DNA from 3 places in the Arthrobacter sp. DNA4 genome. Region 2 is predicted to be linked to each of the others. Evidence: riboswitches for the same ligand, from Rfam matches in the RefSeq annotation. Region 2 holds a riboswitch; each other region holds the start of a gene.

Evidence for each region. Region 2 has a riboswitch for S-adenosylmethionine ahead of NMQ03_RS06910 (bifunctional o-acetylhomoserine/o-acetylserine sulfhydrylase). Riboswitches for the same ligand answer to the same signal wherever they lie in the genome.
Region 1: another riboswitch for S-adenosylmethionine. It lies ahead of NMQ03_RS02910 (cobalamin-independent methionine synthase II family protein); the one in region 2 lies ahead of NMQ03_RS06910 (bifunctional o-acetylhomoserine/o-acetylserine sulfhydrylase).
Region 3: another riboswitch for S-adenosylmethionine. It lies ahead of NMQ03_RS19270 (DUF1737 domain-containing protein); the one in region 2 lies ahead of NMQ03_RS06910 (bifunctional o-acetylhomoserine/o-acetylserine sulfhydrylase).

What each region holds. Positions count from the first base shown of each region.
Region 1 covers NZ_CP101466.1:594,254-601,281, forward strand. Annotated here, with positions in the region: gene NMQ03_RS02905 (uracil-DNA glycosylase) at 13-642, opposite strand; gene NMQ03_RS02910 (cobalamin-independent methionine synthase II family protein) at 854-2,062, opposite strand; SAM riboswitch class I at 2,076-2,180, opposite strand; gene NMQ03_RS02915 (M14 family zinc carboxypeptidase) at 2,397-3,461, shown strand; partial or broken gene NMQ03_RS02920 (adenylosuccinate synthase) at 3,696-4,980, shown strand; gene NMQ03_RS02925 (DUF1508 domain-containing protein) at 5,172-5,543, shown strand; gene NMQ03_RS02930 (RNA polymerase sigma factor) at 5,838-6,389, shown strand; gene NMQ03_RS02935 (hypothetical protein) at 6,386-7,028, shown strand, end outside.
Region 2 covers NZ_CP101466.1:1,496,453-1,503,480, reverse strand. Annotated here, with positions in the region: gene NMQ03_RS06920 (MFS transporter) at 1-886, opposite strand, end outside; gene NMQ03_RS06915 (homoserine O-acetyltransferase) at 1,066-2,181, opposite strand; SAM riboswitch class IV at 2,194-2,309, opposite strand; gene NMQ03_RS06910 (bifunctional o-acetylhomoserine/o-acetylserine sulfhydrylase) at 2,405-3,727, opposite strand; SAM riboswitch class IV at 3,772-3,886, opposite strand; gene NMQ03_RS06905 (VOC family protein) at 4,048-4,686, shown strand; gene NMQ03_RS21120 (hypothetical protein) at 4,924-5,115, shown strand; gene NMQ03_RS06900 (DUF222 domain-containing protein) at 5,138-6,631, shown strand; gene NMQ03_RS06895 (CPBP family intramembrane glutamic endopeptidase) at 6,707-7,028, opposite strand, start outside.
Region 3 covers NZ_CP101466.1:4,154,003-4,161,030, reverse strand. Annotated here, with positions in the region: gene NMQ03_RS19285 (HNH endonuclease signature motif containing protein) at 1-1,383, opposite strand, end outside; gene NMQ03_RS19280 (O-succinylhomoserine sulfhydrylase) at 1,630-2,838, opposite strand; gene NMQ03_RS19275 (rhodanese-like domain-containing protein) at 2,839-3,249, opposite strand; gene NMQ03_RS19270 (DUF1737 domain-containing protein) at 3,246-3,521, opposite strand; SAM riboswitch class IV at 3,535-3,650, opposite strand; gene opgC (OpgC domain-containing protein) at 3,820-6,288, shown strand; gene NMQ03_RS19260 (hypothetical protein) at 6,420-6,674, opposite strand; gene NMQ03_RS19255 (TetR/AcrR family transcriptional regulator C-terminal domain-containing protein) at 6,897-7,028, shown strand, end outside.

The DNA.
Region 1 (7,028 bases), 900 kb from region 2:
GCCGTCGGTCGTTTAAGGCTTGGCGATTCCGGTGCGTGCCATGGCGTCGGCGTAGGCCGCACGCATGTCCTCGAGGTACTCCTCCTGGCGCGCCGGGGAACCGGCGAAGGCGCGGCCGCTCAGTGACCTGACCTTGTAGGTCTTCAGGCCGCGGCGCCACAGCAGGGGCACTTCGGTCTTCAGCAGCAGGTTGGCCAGGCGGTTGGCCTCGGTGCCGTGCGCCACGATGACCGAGGCACGGGGCACCAGTGCCAGGAACTTCAGCAGCGGCTTCAGGCCTGCCTGGATCTGGTCGGGAGTGAACTTTCCGTTGGCCTCACCGGGGACGTGCCACGGGTGGACGTTCCACGGCATCACGAACTCAGGGCGCAGGCCCAGCTTCCACTGCAGGCCAAGCATGCGGGTCGCGGCATCCTGGTCCCCGGCGGTGATGAACCCGGACGGGTCCGCCTCGCCAATGTTGGAGAACAGGCTGATGATGCGGCATTCCTCCACGTCGTGCATGGGATCCACATAGGGGACCACGGTGCCGGGCTTGGTCTCCCGAAGGGAATCACACAGCTCGTTAACGGCAGCAACGCTGGGGTCGTAGCGGCGGCTCATGAGCTGTTCGTGGAATGTTTCGGGTGCCAGGGCTGTCATGAAGTGCTGGTTCTCCTGCGGGGATTGGCGTTGCTGCCGCCACGGAAATGGGCACGCGGGGGCGCGACACATCAGCGGCGGTTGATTGGGGTGGGCCGATTCCTGGTCGGCCTTACCCAGTTTAGCAAGCCCCGGGAAACGAAACGCCGGTCCCGTGCACCTGATTCAGCCAGGCCACGGAACCGGCGGGTCCCGGCTTCGCCGTCCGCAGCTACCAGAGGCGGGTTGTGGCCCGGCGGGCGCCCTCGCCGAGGGCCTCCAGCTTGGCGAAGGCGATCTGCGGGTGGACCCGGCCGCCCAGGCCGCAGTCGGTGGAGGCGATGACATTCTCGCGGCCCACGACGTCGGCAAAGCGGACAATGCGGTCTGCCACCAGGTCCGGGTGTTCCACCACGTTGGTGGCGTGCGAGACGACGCCCGGGATGATCACCTTGCCCTCGGGGAGCTTGGTGTCCTCCCATACCCGCCATTCGTGTTCGTGCCGGACGTTGGCCGCTTCGAAGGAGTAAGCGCCGGCGTTGACCTGCAGCACCGAGCCGATGATGTCGGCGAACGGGATGTCCGTGGTGTGTGGGCCGTGCCAGGAACCCCAGCAGACGTGCAGCCGGATCTGTTCCTGGGGCAGGTCGCGGAGGGCCCAGTTGGTGGCCTCGACGCGCAGCTGGATGAACTTCAGGTAGTCCTCCAGGGATGGCTCGGGATTGATCTGGTCCCAGCTCTCGGCCAGGGACGGATCATCGAGCTGCACGGTCAGGCCGGCATCGATGATCGCCTTGTATTCCTCCCGCATCGCATCCGCGCACGCGTAGACGAGTTCCTCATCCGAGGTGTAGTACTCGTTGGCCACACGGGCGCAGGAGCCGGGGGAGAGGGACGCTACGAAGCCGTCCGACAACCCGGCGGCGGCGAGGCCGGTCTTCAGGTTCCTGATGTCCGACGCCACCAGGTCCTGGCCGGTGTAGGTCAGGGGTCCGGCGATCTTGGGCTGCGTGACGCTCTTGCGGTGGGACAGGATGCCCGACGAGGGATCGTTGTAGGCCTCGTTGAACGCCTGCCGGTCCCGCCGGTCCGGGAAGGAGGTCAGGACGATGTTGCCGGGGGAAGAACGGTGCACCTGCGCATCGGCCCAGCGGTCCACATTCGTCGGCTCCAGGCCGCCCAGCCGTGCGAAGGAGTAGTTCCACCAGGCACCGTAGTCCACGGAACTGGACATCGTGTGCCCGTATTCGCCGTCGTTGGGAATGTCGATGCCGAGGTCCTTCTGGCGCTGGACCACCTCCACCACGGAGGCCTCCAGGAGTTCCAGGAACTCAGGGGTGACGCCGTCGGTTTCCTTGGCGGCGTTGGCCGCGATGAGTTCCGGGGTGCGGGGCAACGATCCTGCGTGGGTGACGCGAATGTGGTCGGTGTTCAGGGACATGCTGGAATCTTCCTTTCCATCGGTCCTGGCAGTAGCACCTTCGGGCGGCAGGAATCCTGCGGGACCGTGGTTGCTGCGGCGTCATCGAGCCAGGTCTCTCGGCCGCTCCGGATGGTTCACTCTCACATAAATCCAGATGCCTGCCCCGGGGCAAGTCTGCTCCGCTTTATGTCGCGACAGGTCGCGTCTGAAGCTTCCCTGCCGAAAACATGCTTACAGCCTTTGTTCAGGTTATTGACAGGTTTCGTTAAGCTTGGTTGGCTGAGGTCACATGCCGCTGCCCGCGACGGAGCTGGCCGTCGCACCCCGATGCACTCGAAAGAGGTAACGCACTGTGAAGAAATCCCTGGCAAATTTCGGGACCTTCGCCGTCTCCGGCGCCCTGGCGCTGGCCGTCGTCGCAGGTCCCGCCCCGCTGGCACACGCGGTAGGCGAAGGCCCCAACTACGACGGCAACGGCCAGATCACCACGTCCAAGCTCGCCACGTACGAACAGATGGTCTCGTTCCTGAAGGACCAGGACGCGCGCCAGCCGGCAATGGAGCTGGAGGTCATCGGGCAGACGGTCAAGGGGCGCGACATCCACCTGGTCAAGTACATTTCGGACCCGGCCAAGCCCACCATTCTGTACCTGACCCAGCAGCATGGCAACGAGCAGCTCACCACCGAGGGCGCCATGGAGTTCATCAAGCACCTGGGGACCGGCAAATCCGCCGACATCCTCAAAGGTGTGAACATCCTGGTGGTGCCCATGCTCAATGCGGACGGCGCCATGGGGGACGTGAACTTCTCCCTGGACAATTACCTTGCCAAAGGGGACCGCCACCTCACCCGCTACAACGCCGAGGGCGTGGACCTGAACCGCGACCATGTGGCCAAGATCCAGCCGGAGACCCAGGCGCTGCACAACAACGTCATGCGCAAATACCGGATCGACTACATGATCGACCTGCACCACCAGGGCACCCGGGCGGAGCGTGACGGCAAGCTGGTATCCGGCTCCATCCTGTACCCCACCACCCCCAACGCCGACCCCGCCGTCGTCGAAAAATCCAAGCAGCTCGGCGCGGTGGTCTTCAACAACGTCGACTCCACCGGCTGGGGACACCTGGGCAAGTACCAGGGCGGCAGTGCCGAAACCATCAGCCGCAACGGCATCTCCGTGGAGTACGGCATCGCCACCCTGCTCTTCGAGATGCGCGGCATGTCGGACCACTATTTGGACGGCTATGCACTCGGACAGCGCAGCAACGGCTACCTGATCAAGCAGACCGTCACCACGCTGACCTCCACGGCCGCGGCCATCGCGGACGGGTCCATTGCCGACGCCGACACCTCCTTCTGGAACACGCTCGCCGAACAGACGTCCCGGCCCGCCGGGGAGGCTGAGGACGAGTAGGCGGCACCGGCCGCCGCGGCCTTTTGGCAGAAAGGGCCGCGGCGGGCCACAACAGTGGACAAAGTGCCCTATCGGCTAAACTTGGGTGGTAAGAGCCCCGGAACTCTTGCTTCGCTGCGCCGTGCTGCGGCTGTGCGAAGGCCGGTATGTTCGGGGCATTCTCATGAACGGCGCTGCATGGGCCCGCCACCTGGTGGCAGGACCGGGCAGTCCGAACGAATGGGGGAGGATCCCATGCCAGCAATTGTGATCGTAGGAGCCCAGTGGGGCGACGAAGGAAAAGGCAAGGCCACCGACCTGCTGGGCGGCCGTGTTGACTACGTCGTCAAGCCCAACGGCGGCAACAACGCCGGGCACACCGTCGTCGTAGGCGGTGAAAAGTACGAACTCAAGCTGCTGCGGCATTCTCAGCCCCAACGCTGTTCCCATCATCGGCAACGGCTGCGTGGTGAACCTTGAGGCCCTCTTCCAGGAAATCGACGGACTCCAGGCGCGCGGCGCCGACACCTCAAAACTGCGGGTCTCCGCCAACGCCCACCTGGTGGCCCCGTACCACCAGGTGCTGGACAAGGTGACCGAACGCTTCCTCGGCAGCCGCGCCATCGGCACCACCGGCCGCGGCATCGGCCCCGCCTACATGGACAAGGTGGCACGGCTGGGCATCCGCGTCCAGGACGTCTTCGACGAATCCATCCTCCGCCAGAAGGTGGAAGGCTCGCTGCGCCAGAAGAACGAACTCCTGGTCAAGGTCTACAACCGCCGCAGTGTTGTGGTGGACGAGATCGTGGAGTACTTCCTGTCCTTCGCCGAGCGGCTCCGCCCCCTGGTCATCGACAGCACCCTGGTCCTGAACTCCGCGCTGGACGAGGGCAAGGTAGTCCTGATGGAGGGCGGCCAGGCAACGTTCCTGGACGTGGACCACGGCACCTACCCGTTCGTGACCTCCTCCAACCCGACCGCAGGCGGCGCGTCGGTGGGTTCCGGCATCGGGCCCACCCGCATCTCCCGCTCCATCGGCATCATCAAGGCCTACACCACCCGCGTCGGTGCCGGCCCGTTTCCCACGGAGCTTTTCGATGAGATGGGCATGTACCTGCAGAAGACCGGCGGCGAATTCGGCGTCAACACCGGCCGCCCGCGCCGCTGCGGCTGGTACGACGCCGTGCTGGCACGTCATGCTTCCCGCGTCAACGGCTTCACGGACTACTTCGTCACCAAGCTGGACGTCCTGACCGGCATCGAGCAGATCCCGGTGTGCGTGGCCTACGACGTCGACGGCGTGCGCCACGACGAGATGCCCATGACGCAAACCGAGTTCCACCACGCCAAACCGATCTTCGAGTACTTCGATGGCTGGACCGAGGACATCACGGGAGCCCGGACGCTGGCGGACCTTCCCGAGAACGCCCGCAACTATGTGCTGGCCCTGGAGAAGCTCTCCGGAACCCGGTTCTCGGCCATCGGCGTTGGCCCGGACCGCGACCAGACCATCGTGGTGAACGACCTCATCAACGACTGACTTGTGGGCCCCGCCTGCTAGGGAGCGGGTGGGGATTACGACGGCGGCAGGCCACCTTTTGCAGGTGGCCTGCCGCTTGTTTTTGCTGGCGGAAAGCGAATTTACACAGGCTTAACGCGCGCGGTCTTGTGAGACTTCCGGTGCCGCGGCCAGACTCGTCTGTACAACCTGGTGCCCAAGGAAGGATCGTCATGGCCGGAAAATTTGAAGCATTCATCGACGCTGATTCGTTTTTCCGGTTCCGTCTCCTGGCTCCGGACGGGGCCGTTATCGCCGTCTCCGGCCCCTTCGAGGACAAAGCCGCTGTGGCGGCAGGGATCGCCGCGGTGCGTGAATGTGCCGGGACCGGCCTGGTCACCGACCTGTGCCCCGCCGGAACCGTAGCCCGTCCCGCGCCTGCACCCGCTGCGGCTGCTGCCGCTGTTCCGGCCGGGCTGCCCGCCGCCGTCGTGCCCGTGTGCGGAGAGGAACGCGCGCCCTCCACGCGGCACGCCTTTGCACTGGCCAATACGCCGCGCCGGCATGCCACGGCCCCCCGGTGGACCAGGACAGCAACCCGCTGACGGACGGGGAAGAAAGTTTTCAAAAGTTTTTTTGAAAGCGCGTAACCCTTTGGGGTGCCCCAGCGATTACCCCTATGAAGTGCCGGTCTGGAACCTGTCCCCCATCACGTTCCAGGCCGGCTCTTTTGTCTTTCCGCAAGGGTGGCCGCACCGCCTGGCCCGGCACTGGCCCTGTTTCCGGCGCCGTGGCGGTTCCGGCGGGGTGGTTACCGGAGGGTAAAGTAGGGGCAGCGTTCCGGATGTACTGAACGCCCGCCTTGCCAACACCCTTCTTTGACGGAAAGCACCACGTCAGTGACCGATGCACAGACAGACGAGGCTCCGGACCAGCCGCTTTCCGGGACTGCCGCCTTCAACCTTGTCTACAAGACCTACGCATCACAGGTGCTGGGCTACCTCACAGCCCGGGGAGTCGAGGATCCGGAGGCCGCCATGCAGGAAGTGTTCCTTTCCGTGCTGCCCCGCCTCCACACCGTGCACGGCGGCGAACCCGGCCTGAGGACCTTTATCTTCTCCGTCGCCCACGCCCGCATGGTGGATGACCACCGCCGGCAAAGCCGGACCCCGGTCAAGCTGCCTTTCGAGCCCGAGCTCGACCAGCGGGTAGACACCTCAGCGGAAAAGGAAGCCCTGCAGCGCCTGTCGCCCCAGGAGGTCCTTAGGCTGCTGGACGGGCTGCCGCAGGACCAGCGGGACGTGCTGTCGCTGCGCCTGGTAGGAGGCCTCACGGTGGAACAGACAGCGGAGGCCATGGAAAAGAGCGCCGGTTCGGTGAAACAGCTTCAGCGGCGCGCATTGTTGAAACTCCGGGAACTCGCCGCAGTGAAGGAGTACCTCGCGCCATGACACCCGCCCCGGAAAACCGCGCCGCCCTTGTTGATGACATGCTGCTGGACGCCGGCTGCCACCTGGATGCAGACCTTCGCAACGCCCTGCTGTCGCTGGGCACCCTGGCGTCGCTGCCCGCGCCCGCACCCAGCGGTGAGCTTGCCGCACTGCTTACGGCCGGGGGACCTTCACCGTTGGAAGGCCCGGCTCCGGCCGGGGAGCCGGGCGAGGAAGCAGCTGAAGAGGCACCCGAACAGCCCGGTGGACAGCCCGATGCGCAGCCTGGGGACGAACTGGCGCGCCGCCGCCGGCACCGCCCCACCGCGCTGGGCCTGGTGCTGGTGGCCGGGATGGGGCTGGGCGTGGGCGGGGTAGCCGCCAGCTCCAGCACTTCCGGGACCAGTCCCGTGGAGCACCTGCTGGAGGATTGGGCGCCCTGGAAAGGTACAGCCGGGGAACCGTCCGCAGCCGGTTACAGCTACCGGGGCCCCCACGTGGCTTCCGACGGGGACCTTGCCGCTGCCGGTCCACCGGCACCGGGTGCGGCCACCGATGCCGCGAATCTTTCCTCCAGCCTACTTCGGGATCCTGCCGGCTCCTCCCGCCACACGGGACGGGCGCACACTGGGTTCCCGCCGTGCGTCGGTCCGGTCAAAC
Region 2 (7,028 bases):
GGAGCAGCAGCAGCAGGATCCGCGTGGTGTCAGCCTGCACCACGGTCTTCAGGTAGGTGATGGAGAACGTGACCACCAGGTAGTACAGGATGTTTTCCGCGAAGCGCAGGCCCATGGCGGTGAAGACCCCGCGCGGGTAGCGCCGGAACACCTCGGCCACGCCGTAACCCTTGTGGCCCGCCTCCACCTCTTTGCGGGCCTCCAGGAAGATGGGGGCGTCGTTGACCTTGGTGCGGATGTAGTAGCCGATCAGGACGATCACGGCGGAGAGCCAGAACGCCACGCGCCAGCCCCAGCCCAGGAACGCGTCCTGCGTCAGCGTGGAGGAGAGGACGAACAGCACGGCCGTGGCCAGCAGGTTGCCGAGGGGCACTGCCGATTGCGGCCAACTGGCCCAGAAACCGCGTGACTTGCTGGGGCTGTGCTCTGCGACGAGGAGGACGGCGCCGCCCCACTCCCCGCCCACGGCAAAGCCCTGGGCGAACCGCAGGAAGACCAGCAGCGTGGGGGCCCAGTAGCCGATCTGTCCGAAGGTGGGCAGGCAGCCCATCAGGAAGGTGGAGACGCCCACCAGGATGATGCTCAGCTGCAGCAGCTGCTTGCGGCCGAACTTATCGCCGAAGTGGCCAAAGACGATGCCGCCGATGGGGCGCGCGACAAAACCGACGGCGTAGGTGAGGAAGGCGGCGATGATGCCGTCCAGTTCCGTCCCGGCGTTGGGGAAGAAGGCCTTCCCGAACACCAGGGTGGCGGCCGATGCGTAGAGGAAGAATTCATACCATTCAACGACGGTGCCGGCCATGGAAGCCGTCACCACCTTCTTAAGGCCTGAGGCCTTGACGTCGGTTTCCTCTGTGCGCCTTGCGGCGGAGCTTTCCGTACTCATGCGAACTCCTTCGGCGTCGTCGTCGACACCACGGGGACCAGTCAATGGCAGACGGGTGTGATGCACACCACGAAAGCCGGATTCGATGAGTATGGTCTGCCTGCGGTGCAACCTCAACGCCGATTAGTGCAGAAGGCATCTGCAGGAATGCACAATGCCGGTTGTCCGCCAGGCGGCGCCTAGACCAGGAAGCTGCTCCGCAGCCGGCCGCCCAACTGCCCGATCTCGGTGAGGAACCCGTCGTGCCCGATCGGCGCCTGGATGACATGGACGTCCACGTCGCCGGGCAGGGCCTGGGCCAGTTCGTGGGACTGCGACGGAAAATAGAGCCTGTCCGAGTCCACCGCGGCCACGAAGAACCGTGCCGTGGAGGTGGCCAGGGCTTCGGCCAAGGTTCCCCGCCCCCGGCATACATCGTGGCTCATCAGCGCCTCGGTCAGGGCGATATAGCTGTTGGCGTCGAAGCGCTTCACCAGCTTGTTCCCTTGGTGGTCCAGGTAGCTTTCCACCTGGTAGCGGCCGCGGGAGGCGAGAATTTCCCCCTGCAGGGGTGATTCGGGCGCCTGGGGTGCCCGGCCAAAGCGGCCTTCCAGTTCCGCGGCCGACCGGTAGGTGATGTGGGCGATGCGCCGGGCAAGTGCCAGCCCGTCTTCCGGACACGGACCGCCGTAGTAGTCCCCGCCGTTGAAGTTGGGGTCCTGCCGGATGGCCAGAGTCTGGGCCTGCGCGAAAGCAATCTGTTCGGCAGTGCTGGCGGCTCCCACGGAGATCACGGCGCAGCGCTGCACCCTCTCCGGGTACGTCACCGCCCATTCCAGGGCGCGGGCGCCGCCCATCGACCCGCCAAGGACGGCGAACCAGCTCTTGATGCCCAGCTGGTCCGCCAGCCTGGCTTCAGCAACAGTGCTGTCACGCAGCGTGACGAGGGGAAACCTGGAGCCCCAGGGCTTTCCGTCAGGCGCGGGCGATGACGGGCCAGTGGATCCGTAGCAGCCACCGACAATGTTGATGGACACCACGAAGAAGCGGTCCGTGTCCACGGGAGCGCCGGGGCTTACCAGCTGTTCCCACCAGCCTTCTTCGTCGGTGTCGCCGCGGGTCACGTGGGTGCTGCCGGTCAGCGCGTGCTCGATCAGGATGGCGTTGCTGGCGTCCGCGTTGAGCGTCCCCCAGGTTTCATAGGCCAGGGTGACATCCGGGAGGTATCCCCCGGCCTCGAGTTCCAGTCCCCCGATGGAGGCGTAACGGACAATTCCATGTTCGGGAATGGTGGTTCGGGCGACGGTAACCGTCATGGCAAGACCTCTTCTACGCGCTTGCCTGCCGTCGTCTGACCGGCAGGCCAGGTCCTCACCCGGGGCACCCCACCGCGGATGGAGGGTTGCTTACCAGCAAGCCGGGGCTGTCACTGGCACTCATGACCTGGTTCGAGTGTACGAAACACCCCCCACTCCAGGCCAAGAGTATGACTGGTTGTGACTTCCCGGCTTGCCACATGCTGCGTCCTCGTGTTTGGGGCTACTGGTTGGCGCCCTTGGCGGCCCGGAAGCCTGCCTCCAGGTCGGCGAGGATGTCGTCGATGTGCTCCAGGCCGACGGAAAGCCGGACCAGGCCCGGGTGAACGCCGGCTACAACCTGCTGCTCCGGCGAAAGCTGGCTGTGCGTGGTCGACGCCGGGTGGATGACCAGGGAGCGGACGTCGCCGATGTTGGCCACGTGGGAATGCAGCTCCAGGGCGTCGACGAAGCGCTTGCCCGCCTCTGCCCCGCCGGCCAGGTTGAAGGCCACGACGGCGCCCGTCCCCTTGGGTCCGTACTTGCGGCCACGCTCGTACCAGGGGCTGGAGGGAAGCCCCGCGTAGGCGACGGATTCGACGTCGTCCCTTGCCTCCAGCCAGCGCGCCACTTCCGTGGCGTTCGCAACGTGGCGCTCCACCCGCAGGCTTAACGTCTCCAGGCCCTGGGAAATCAGGAACGCGTTGAAGGGCGAGACGGCCGAGCCCAGGTCGCGCAGCAACTGCACCCGGGCTTTGAGGATGTAGGAGAGGTTGGCGCCGAGCGCGCCGCCTTCGCCGAGGTCGCGTGCGTAGACCAGGCCGTTGTACGTGGGGTCCGGGGTGTTGAAGCCGGGGAACCGTTCCGGATCCTTGCCGAAATCGAACTTGCCGGAATCGACGATGACACCGGCGATGGCGGAGCCGTGGCCGCCAAGGTATTTGGTGGCCGAGTGGATCACAATGTCTGCTCCCCACTCCAGCGGGCGGATCAGGTAGGGGGTTGAAAGGGTGTTGTCCACGATCAGGGGCACGCCCGCCTGGTGGGCCACCTGGGAGATGCCCTCGATGTCCAGGACGTCCTGGCGCGGGTTGGAGACCACTTCACCGAAGAAGAGCTTGGTGTTGGGCTGGACGGCATCGCGCCACTGGTCCAGGTTGTCCGGATCGGCCACGAAGGTCACCGAGATGCCGAACTTCTTCAGCGTGTGGGCGAACAGGTTGTAGGTTCCGCCGTAAAGGCTGGGGCTGGCCACGATGTGGTCTCCTGCCTCGGCGATGTTCAGGACAGCGAAGGTTTCCGCGGCCTGCCCGGAGCTCAGCAGCAGCGCGGCCAGGCCTCCTTCGAGGCTGGCAATCCGTTGCTCGACGGCGTCCTGGGTTGGGTTGCCAATGCGGGTGTAAATGGGCGCAAGTTCAGCCAGGGCAAAACGGTTGGCAGCGCTTTCAGCGCTGGGGAACACGAATGACGTGGTCTGGTAGATGGGCAGGGCGCGGGCACCCGTGGCGCTGTCCGCCGTCTGGCCTGCATGGATCTGGCGGGTTTCGAAGGACCATCCGTTGGACATCCAAATCTCCTTTGACATGGGCCCGGCATGCTCACCGGCAGTACGGGCCGCGCTTGCTCCCGGCTGTTGCCGGAGAGCCAGGTCCTCACCCGGGGCACCCCACCGCGGATGGAGGGTTGCTTACCAGCGAGCCGGGGCTTGTCGCTGGCACTCATGACCTGGGCCCAGTCTAGGAACCGGACAGCCGCTGTGGACAGCATTGTGACGAACATGGTCTTCCGGCGCCCCTGTTGGCTCCGGTACCGGGGCGCCGCGCACGACAAATGCTAGTAAGGGCACCCTTAGCTGAGAGCCGGATCACAAAGTGCCAAGATGTTCGCATGCGCATGGATCACGTCTCTTACGCCTGTGAACACGATGGCCTCGCGGCCACTACCGAACGTATTGCAACTGCCCTCGGCGTTGAGGCAGTGAAGGGTGGCGTACACCCCCGCTTCGGAACCCGAAATATGATCATTCCGCTCGCCGGGCACAAGTACCTCGAAGTTGTCGAGGTACTGGACCATCCGGCATCGGACAAGGCACCCTTCGGGCAGGCAGTGCGTGCCCGTTCCGCTGCCGGTGGCGGGTGGATGGGCTGGTGCGTCGAAGTGGACGACCTCGCCCCCTTCGAGGAACGCCTGGGCCGCGCCGCCGTGAACGGCAACCGCAAATTCCCGGACGGCCGCGAGCTGGTCTGGAAGCAGATTGGCATCCTGGGCCTCATCGCCGATCCCCAGGTCCCGTACATGCTCAAGTGGGAGGGCGATCCCTCGCTCCACCCGTCCAATGCGTACGAGAGCAACCTCAAGATGAGCTGCCTGACCATCGCCGGTTCCGCCTCGCGCGTCACCGAGTGGCTGGGTGAGCCGGTGGAGAAGCCGCTCGAGGACGTTGCGGTCGAATGGGTCGCCCCGCACGGGACGCCGGGCATCCTCTCGGTCACCTTTGAGACCGCCAACGGGGCCGTCACTATCTGACGCTCCTCCCTCCCTCCTTTCCGGCCCTGTCCGGGAGGTTCCTGGGTTGCGCCCAGGCAAGCTTCGGCCGCCATTGGGTGGTGACAACGGCGTCACCACCCAATGGCGGCCGAATTCGTTTAAGTGGCTGCCGGGTCGGGAGTCCCGGGCGGTGTCAACTAAAACGGCCAACACTTTGAATGTCAGTGCCTCGTCGGATGATGTTGCTATGGGAATCAGCGGTGGTGTTGCGGTGGCTTGGAGGGTATCCATGCCTCTGTTGCTGCCCTGGGCGCCCTGGAGAAAGAGGACGCTTTCCTGGCTTCCGGCGCTCATGTCGGTGCCGGTGATGTGTTGCAGCGGCGGTATGAGATCCGGCTGGAACGCCTGGAAGCCGCGTCCCGCCTGGAAGCACAACTTGCAGCGGTGAAAGGCATGGGACGCCGCTGAGGCAGTGGAGTTCCAGGAGGCGATGACGCCGCCGGACGCCTCAATCCAGGACCGCGCTTACGCGGACATGTCCGTGGTGGAGGAGATCGCGGGAGTCCTGACCATCAGTTCCGCGGCCGCGGGCGCTTTGGTGGAGCAGTCGCGGCGGATCTGTTCCCTGCCACCCGTCATGGACGCACTGGCCGCCGGCGTGTTGTCCTGGCAGCACGCGAAGATCATCGCCGACGAAACCGAAGGCCTCACCTCCGAGGGCGCGGCCTCTCTGGTGGCGCACTTCTTCGACCCCGATGCACCCAACCCCGCCCGCGGCGCGGCCCCCGGTGAGCTCGTCCCGTCCCGGTTCCGGGCCAAGGTCCGTAGCTGGCGGGAACGCCACCACCCTGACTCGATCGAGAAGCGCCATGCAAAGGGTGTGGCTGATCGGCGGATGGAATACACCCCCGACCGGGATGGCATGGCCTGGGTCTCGCTCTACCTCCCCGGGGACACCGCGTGCGCGATCTGGAACCGCACCACCGCCACCGCACGCGGCCTCCAAGGCCCCACCGAAGAGCGCACCCTCACCCAACTCCGCCCCGACATCGCCGCCTCCCTGCTCCTCGGCGACGGCCAGACCACACAGACCGGGAAACCCATGGAGGTCGGACAGGTCCCCACCCCGCGGGCCGATGTCCTGGTCACCGTGCCCGTGCTCTCCCTCCTCGGCCAGACCGATGAACCCGCCGTACTGGATGGTTTCGGGCCGATCCCGACGTCCATGGCACGGAAACTCGTCGCCGACGGGGCGGACTCCTTCTACCGGGTCCTCGTCGACCCCCGCGACGGGGCACCACTGGAAATCGGCCGCAAAAACTACCGGCTCACCGAAACCATCAAACGCTGGATCAGGATGCGCGACACCAAATGCACCTTCCCCGGCTGCACCAACCGCACCCCCGACAACGAAACCGACCACCTCACCGCCTGGGAACACGACGGCACCACCAACGCCAGCAACCTGGCACAGCTCTGCCCCAAGCACCACCGGCTCAAGCACCACAGCCAATGGACACCCAGCACAGCAACCGAAAACAATCCGCCCGGCTGGACCTCACCAACAGGCAGGCACTACAAACCCGACCACCAGGATGCCGACCCAACGCACTGGCCACCAGGATTTCTGCCGGTGGATGCTGTCGTGGGACAAACTGAGGCGCCAACTCCGCGCGGATCCAGGGCTGGACTTGATGACGCTGCTCGGCTTAAGGACACTGCTCGGCTTACCGGTACCGCTCAGCTGGTCACGGCGCCACCATGGCGCGGGCCGGACCTATCCGAAGATCCGTTGTGGCAAGAGTTCCTCGCGGGGATGCCGGTGTGGCCAGATCCGCCTGTCGAGGACCCGCCAGGTGACAACGTGCTGGATTGGAACGAGCTTTGCCCTGCTGATCCCCTGTGGGATGAGTTCCATGCAAGGTTCTACGACCTGCCCGCTGACTCCCAGTCGGACTGGCAGTTGCTGTTGTTGGAAATTTGACCCTGCGTGATGTTTAGGGCCACAGCACCCATACCGCCCTGGGAACATCACCGGGCCGCCGGGCCGCCTGCGCAGCTACCCCAGCCCCACGGCCTTGCCGAAGAGGCTGAAGCCAACAAAAGCCACGATATCCAGCAGCGCATGGGCGATGACCAGGGGCATGACGCGCTTGGTGCGGGTGTACAACCAGGCGAAGACCACCCCCATCACCGCGTTTCCAATGAAGGGACCAAAGCCCTGGTAGAGGTGGTAGCTGCCGCGCAGCAGCGAGCTGACGGCGATGGCGAGCGGCGTGCTCCACCCGAACTTGCCGAAGCGGTCCAGGAGGTAGCCCACCACAATGACTTCCTCGAGCACCGCGTGGCGCATCGCCGACAGGATCAGGACCGGAACAGTC
Region 3 (7,028 bases), 1.9 Mb from region 2:
GCTTCGTTGTGCCGGCAGGATGCCCGGGGGCCAGTGGGTTGGTTCTGAGTCCTGGTGTTCGGCGTTGTAGTGCCGTCCCGTGGGTGAGGTCCAGCCGGGTGGTTCATTCTTGTTGGCCCGGTCCGGTGTCCATCTGCTGTGGTGTTTGAGCCGGTGGTGCTTAGGGCAGAGCTGTGCCAAGTTACTGGTTCCAGTGGTGCCGCTGTGTTCCCACGCTTGCAGGTGGTCGGTGTCGTTGTCGGGGGTGCGGTTGGTGCAGCCGGGGAAGGTGCATTTGGTGTCGCGCATCCTGATCCAGCGTTTGATGGCTGCGGTGAGCCGGTAGTTTTTGCGGCCGATTTCCAGTGGTGCCCCGTCGCGGGGGTCGACGAGGACCCGGTAGAAGGAGTCCGCCCCACCGGCGACGAGTTTGCGGGCCATGGACGCCGGGATTGGTCCGAAGCCGTCCAGTACGGCGGGTTCGTCGGTCACTCCGAGGAGGGCGAACACGGGCACGGTGACCAGGACGTCGGCCCGCGGGGTAGGGACTTCGCTGAGTTCAGTGGCAGTTCCAGCCCCCAGCAGCAGGGATGCTGCGATGTCGGGGCGGAGCTGGGTGAGGGTGCGCTCTTCGTCGGGGCCTTGGAGTCCGCGGGCGGTGGCGGTGGTCCGGTTCCAGATGGTGCGCGCGGTGTCCCCGGGCATGTAGAGGGAGATCCAGGCCATGCCATCCCGGTCGGGGGTGTATTCCATCCGCCGACCCGCCACACCCTTTGCATGGCGCTTCTCGATCGATTCCGGATGGTGGCGTTCCCGCCACCCGCGGACCTTGGCCCGGAACCGTGACGGGACGAGTTCGCCGGGGGCGGCACCCCGGGCCGGGTTCGGCGCAGCCGGGTCGAAGAAGTGCGTCACCAGGGACGCCGCGCCCCCGGAGGTGAGGCCTTCGGTTTCGTCAGCAATGATGCGGGCGTGCTGCCACGACATCGCGCCCGCGGCCAAGGCGTTCATGACGGGCGGCAGGGAGCAGATCCGCCGTGACTGCTCCACCAATGCCCCTGCTGCGCCGGAGCTGATGGTCAGGACTCCGGCGATCTCCTCGACCACCGACATGTCCGCGTACGTGCGGTCCTGCACGGAGGCGTCCGGCGGGGTCACGGCTTGCTGGAACTCCACTCCCTCAGCGACGTCCCGTGCCTTCACCGCAGCGAGCTGCGCCTCCAGCCGAGCCAAAAGCTCCAGTCGTTCCAGACGGATCTCATACCGCCGCTGCAACACATCCACACCGGCACAAGCACCGGCCCCGGCAGCAAGGAAAGAGTCCTCACTGTTCAGCGAATCGAGGGCGGCAACAGAGGCATCGATTGACGCCAGCACCACCCCGACACCACCGCTGATTCCCATACCGACATCATCCAACGAGGCACTGACATCGTATTTGGCCGCCACGGATTACGGTATTGGTGGCATGAGCCTCCTGCGGTAAGCTCGGGAACTTCAGGTGCAAGGAACCCATGCAACTGTGGGGCGACCGTGACACACTCCGGCGCGTGACGCCGTCGTACGCCTTCGAAGCTGAACTTTGATACCGCATTTCCCCCGGCCAGAGGGTCCACATACTGCTGGAAACTCAGGCAGGACCAGCCGCCGCTAGATCTGCTTCAGCGCCTGCTCCAGGTCGCGGAGGAGGTCCTCCGGGTCCTCGAGCCCCACCGAGAGCCGGACCACGCCGTCACTCAGGCCGATGGCGGCCCGCCCCTCCGGGCCCATCGCCCGGTGGGTAGTGGTGGCGGGGTGCGTGATCAGGGACTTTGCATCACCGAGGTTGTTGGAGATATCGATGATCCGCAGCCCGTCCAGCAGCGCAAACGCCGCTTCCTTGCCCGTGCGTCCGCCGGAAGGAGCGAGCTCGAAGGTAAGGACCGTGCCACCGGCACTCATCTGCTTTGCCGCCAGCCCGTACTGCGGGTGCGACTTCAGGAGCGGGTACTTCACCCAGCCCACCGCCGGCTGTTCCTCCAGCCATTCTGCGAGCCGAAGGGCGGTCGCCGAGGAGTGGTTGACGCGCAGGCCCATGGTCTCCAGGCCCTTGGTCAGAACCCAGGCGTTGAAAGCGGAAAGCGCGGGGCCGGTGTGCCGCATCAGCTGCTTCACCGGTCCGTCGATGAATTCCTTGGTGCCCAGGATGGCACCACCCATCACCCTGCCCTGCCCGTCGATGTGCTTGGTGCCGGAGTAGACGATCACGTCGGCGCCGAGGTCCCCGCAGCGCTGCAGCAGGGGAGTGGCAAAGACGTTGTCCGCCACCACGGTGGCCCCGGCCGCATGCGCCAGTTCACTGACGGCTGCGATGTCCACGATCTCCTGCATGGGGTTCGACGGGGACTCGAAGAAGACGGCGGTGGTGGGCTTGGACAGGGCTTCGCGCCACTGGTCCAGGTCCGGCCCGTCCACGAAGACCGTTTCCACGCCCCAACGGGGCAGGATCTCATTCAGGATCACAAAGCACGAACCGAACAGTGACCGGGCGGCCACCACCCGGTCACCGGCAGCCAGCAGGGCACCCAGCGCGGTGAACACGGCGGACATGCCCGACGCCGTCGCGAAGCATGCTTCGGCGCCTTCCAGCAGCCTGAGCCGTTCCTGGAAGGTGGCCACGGACGGGTTGCCGTAGCGGGAGTAGACAAAGCGCTCGTCCTCGCCGGTGAAGGCGCGTTCAGCTGCCGCGGCTGATTCGTAGACGAACCCGGAGTTCAGGAAGATGGCCTCGGATGTTTCCTGGAAGTTGGAGCGGTCCAGGCCTCCGCGGACTGCCTGGGTGTCGGGGTTCCAGCCGGGGGCGTCTGGGTTGAAGGCCACTTAGTTCTTTCCGAGGTTGGTGGGGAGGCCGCGGTTCTTCCAGCCATTGACGGTCCGCTCGCCGTAGCGGTCGGGCTCGCCTTCGAAGCCCTCCAGCACGCTGTACGCGGTGAAGCCGGCCTGGGTGGCGGCAGTTGCGGCCGCGATGGACCGCTGGCCGGAACGGCACAGGAACAGCAGTTCCGCGTGGGGATCCTCCGGCGCCTGCTCCTGCAGGTCCTTGACGAAGTCGGGGTTGGGGATACCGCCGGGAAAGGTCCACTGGATGAACAGGGGATCGTTGTCCGTGGCTTTGGTGTCCGGGATGCCGATGTGGGCCCATTCGCCCTCGGTGCGGACGTCCACCAGGATGGCGCCCTGCTCCAGCTTGGCCCAGGCTTCCTGCGGCGTCAGGTCTCCGGCGTAGCTCATGCGTGACCCTCGCCGTCGAACTCGCCCTCAAATTCGGCATCGAGCTGGTCCACGGCGGTCGCCACGGCGGCATCGGCTGAGGCGATGGCGGCCGGAAGGACGATTGCCTGCGCAACGATGACGGTGGTGCCGTTGAAGGTTGCCGCCGGGCTGCCGTGCAGGACATAGCCGTCGGCGAGTGCAGCGGAGATCCGCTCACAGAATTCACGGTTGTCCGCGCCGGTAATCAGGCGGTAGGACAGTTTTTCGTCAGGGGCGGGTGCGTCGGACACGACGGATCTCCTTCTTTCACGCTTGCAGCTCGAATCGGTCGATATGCCGAGTATTCACCTGAGGCACCCCGCCGCGAAAGGGAGGGTTGCCGACCGGCAAGTCAGGGCTTTGCACCGGTACTCATTACTCCCCAAAAACGTAACACCTGCCGCGCCCCGCCGCATCGCCGCCGTCGTCATGTTCCGTAATTGAGCCGTCCGCGACACGGCACGGGTAATGCCCGCGGGCCGATAAAGTTCTTACCGGGGGGCGCCGCCCCGTATCCAGAGCAATGAGTACCGGGGGGTCCTTGTCAGCATGCGGGCACACGTATCGCACCACCACGCCGCCATCCGGCGGAACCGTCCGCGTTCCATCGCAGCCTTTTTCGCCGCGGCCATCATCGCCCTCCTGGCCCTGGTGGTCCCGGCCGGACCGGCGCACGCCGCGCCTGCTGCACCGGACAAGGGCAAGCCCTGGCTGGGGGCGGTCCTCGAGTGGGGTGAGGATACGGCTGCGGGCTTCAGTGACCGGCTGGGCGCCAGCCCTGCCGTCTTCGGCCATGACATCACCATTCCCTACCGCGAATCGGAGCGGAACGACATGGACGGCTTCCTGCAGCAGACTGCTGCCAAAGGCGCCCACGCCCTGCTCACGGTGAAGCCGTCGGTGCCCCTGGACCAGCTCGGCACGGCCGAGGCGGAAGCGTTCGCAGCACAAGTGCGCGACCTGGCGTCGGGGTTCAAAGGCCAACTGCTGGTCCGGTTCGCCCCCGATATGAATACCGGCTGGGTGGCATGGGGCCAGCAGCCGGCCACGTACCGGCAAACCTTCCAGGCCGTGGCGGCAGCCTTCAAGAAGTACGACGGCGGCCGGGCCGCCATGGTGTGGGCGCCCTACCTGGGCAAGGACTACCCCTTTGAACGGAACCGGAATGCCCCGGAGCCGGGAAGCGAGGGGTTCTCCCTCCTGGATACGAATGGGGACGGGGCCTGGAACGGAAGCGACAGCGCCTATGCTCCCTATTACCCCGGCGATGACGCCGTGGACTGGGTGGGCCTGACCGCCTATCACGACGACACTTCCGGCGGGGCCGCCGTCAACACCACGCCGCGTCCCGGTGAACTCCAGGAGATGCTGACGGCATCCGGCAGCGAAAACTTCTACGGCACCTACGCCGAGGGACGCAAAAAGCCATTCCTCCTGCAGACCTCGGCCTTCTACAGCCCTGCGTCCGGTGGGGCACCCGAGGCGGACATCAAGACGGGCTGGTGGGACCAGGTGGTGGCCACTGCCACATCGCCCGCTTTCGGCGGGACGGCCGCCGTGGTGTGGGACGAGCGGACCAGCACGCGGGACACCGGCGTGGCAAGCATCAGCTGGCTGCTCACGGGAAGCCCGGATGTTGCCAAGTCCGCGCTCGACAGGCTGAAGGCATCACCGATGGTCACCGGCCCTGTCACGGATGTGGCGTCCACAGGCACCTACGTGCGGGCCAATACGCTCTCCGGTGCCGTCCCGTGGACCCTTGCTGCCGCCATGGTCATCCTCCTGGTGGCCCTGTGGCAGATTCCCCGCCGGATCAACACCGCCACGTCCTGGAGCTACCAGGACCCTTCCACCAGGGATTCGAGGGTGGATCTGCTGCGCGGTCTGGCCATAGTCTTCGTTGTGGTCAACCACCTGGGCATGGCCTCACTGTTCCAGTTGCTCACCCAGGAGGCGGTGGGCTTCGTGTCAGGCGCGGAGCTCTTCGTGCTGTTCTCCGGCCTGGTGGTCGGCATGGTGTACGGGCCCAAAGCCAAGCAGGACTTCGGCCGGGTGGTGGACCTGACATCCCGCCGTGCCGGGAAGCTGTACGTGACTGCGCTGGCCGTGCTGATCGGCGTCTTCCTTCTTTCCCTGCTCCCGTTCTTCCACACCGAGGCCCTGACCACGTTCGTGGACCAGGGGACCGGCGGGGCGGGACACGGTGGTGCTTACCGGACCTACGACCTCTATGCCGGCATGTCATCGCTGTTCCAGTTCCCCGTGCCGCCGCAGGTGCTGCTTACTATCGTGCTGCTGCAGTTCGGGCCTTGGCAGTTCAACGTCATGGGCCTGTACGTGGTGCTCCTGCTGGCCAGCCCGCTGATCCTTGCGGCGCTGAACCGCGGCAAGGCCGTCTGGGTCTTGCTGGCGACGCTCGCCGTGTACGCCGTGGGCGCGGTGACCCGGTTCAGGATCCTGCCGTCCCAGTTTGAGGACTCGTTCCCCCTGCTGGTCTGGCAGGTGCTTTTTGTGCTCGGGCTGGTGGTTGGCTACTACCGCCGCAGCATCGTTGCCTGGCTGTCGGCCCACACCTGGGTGGTGGCGGCCTGCACTGTGGCAGCGTTTGCCCTGGCCTTCCTGTCCTGGGGGAATCCTTACCTGGCCAACAACTACGACGTCCGCCTGGCGCTCATGCCGGACGCCTCCTACCGGGCCATGTATGACGCACTCTTCGGCCGGACCTACCTGGCGCCCGGCCGCCTGTTCAACGTCCTGGTCCTGGTGGTGGCCGCCTACGCGTTCCTCAGCGCTTACTGGAAACCGGTGGAGCGGGCCCTGGGCTGGTTCCTGATTCCGCTGGGCCGCGCCACGCTCTATGTGTTCATCATGCATGTGGTGCTGATCGCCGTCGTCACAAACATCCCGGCGCTCCAGCAGCAGAGCATTTTCCTCAACACCGCGGCCTACGCCGTGGTCCTGGGCCTGCTGTGGGTGATGGTCCGCACCAGGTTCCTTTTCCGGATCATCCCCACCTAGGGATCTCCCAGGCGCGGACTCCGGTTGCGGGTGGGGCGTCCGGACATGAAAATGCTGCGGCACAAAAGTGCCGCAGCATGTCATCGTTCGCCGCTGGTTGTCCTGGGGTCCGTTGGAGGCCCGGAAACAGCCTAGACGAGTCGCGGGTAGCTGCTGAGGATGTAGTCCGCAGCAGCAGGCCCTCTCATGCGCAGGCCGTTGTGGCGGGCCGAGACTTTGTGTTTCATGGCAGCCCAGAAACTGGACTCGGTGCCGGTGGGCTGTTCGTTAACGAAGCACCAGCTGGTGTACAGGCCGTAGAGGCGGTCGGGGTCCAGGTTGGTGTCGGAGGCGTGGTCTGCGTAGGTGGCTTCGTGGAGGAAAAGATCAAACTGCGAATTGGCCATGAGGCGTCCCTTCGCTCGGTGCCGTGGTGCCGCCGGTAGGCTCCAGCGGCGAACCTCGATGCCCTGCACAAGGTGGCAAAGGATTATGTAGTCGCTTTCCTTGAGAGGTCCAGAAAAGCTCAAGAGTTCATCTTGTCTACGATGTAGACTTTACCTGTAGACCAGATATGAGGCAACCGTCCCAGTTACTTCGGGACGAGGGCCGCCAGTGAGGACTTTTTGATGACTTCCGCCAACAGTTCCCAGCCAGGGCAGGCCAAAACGAGGCTGAGCAGGGACATTGTGCTGGCCAAGGCCCTGGAGCTGGTGGACGCCGAAAGCCTGGAGGCGCTGACCATGCGCCGCTTGGGGCAG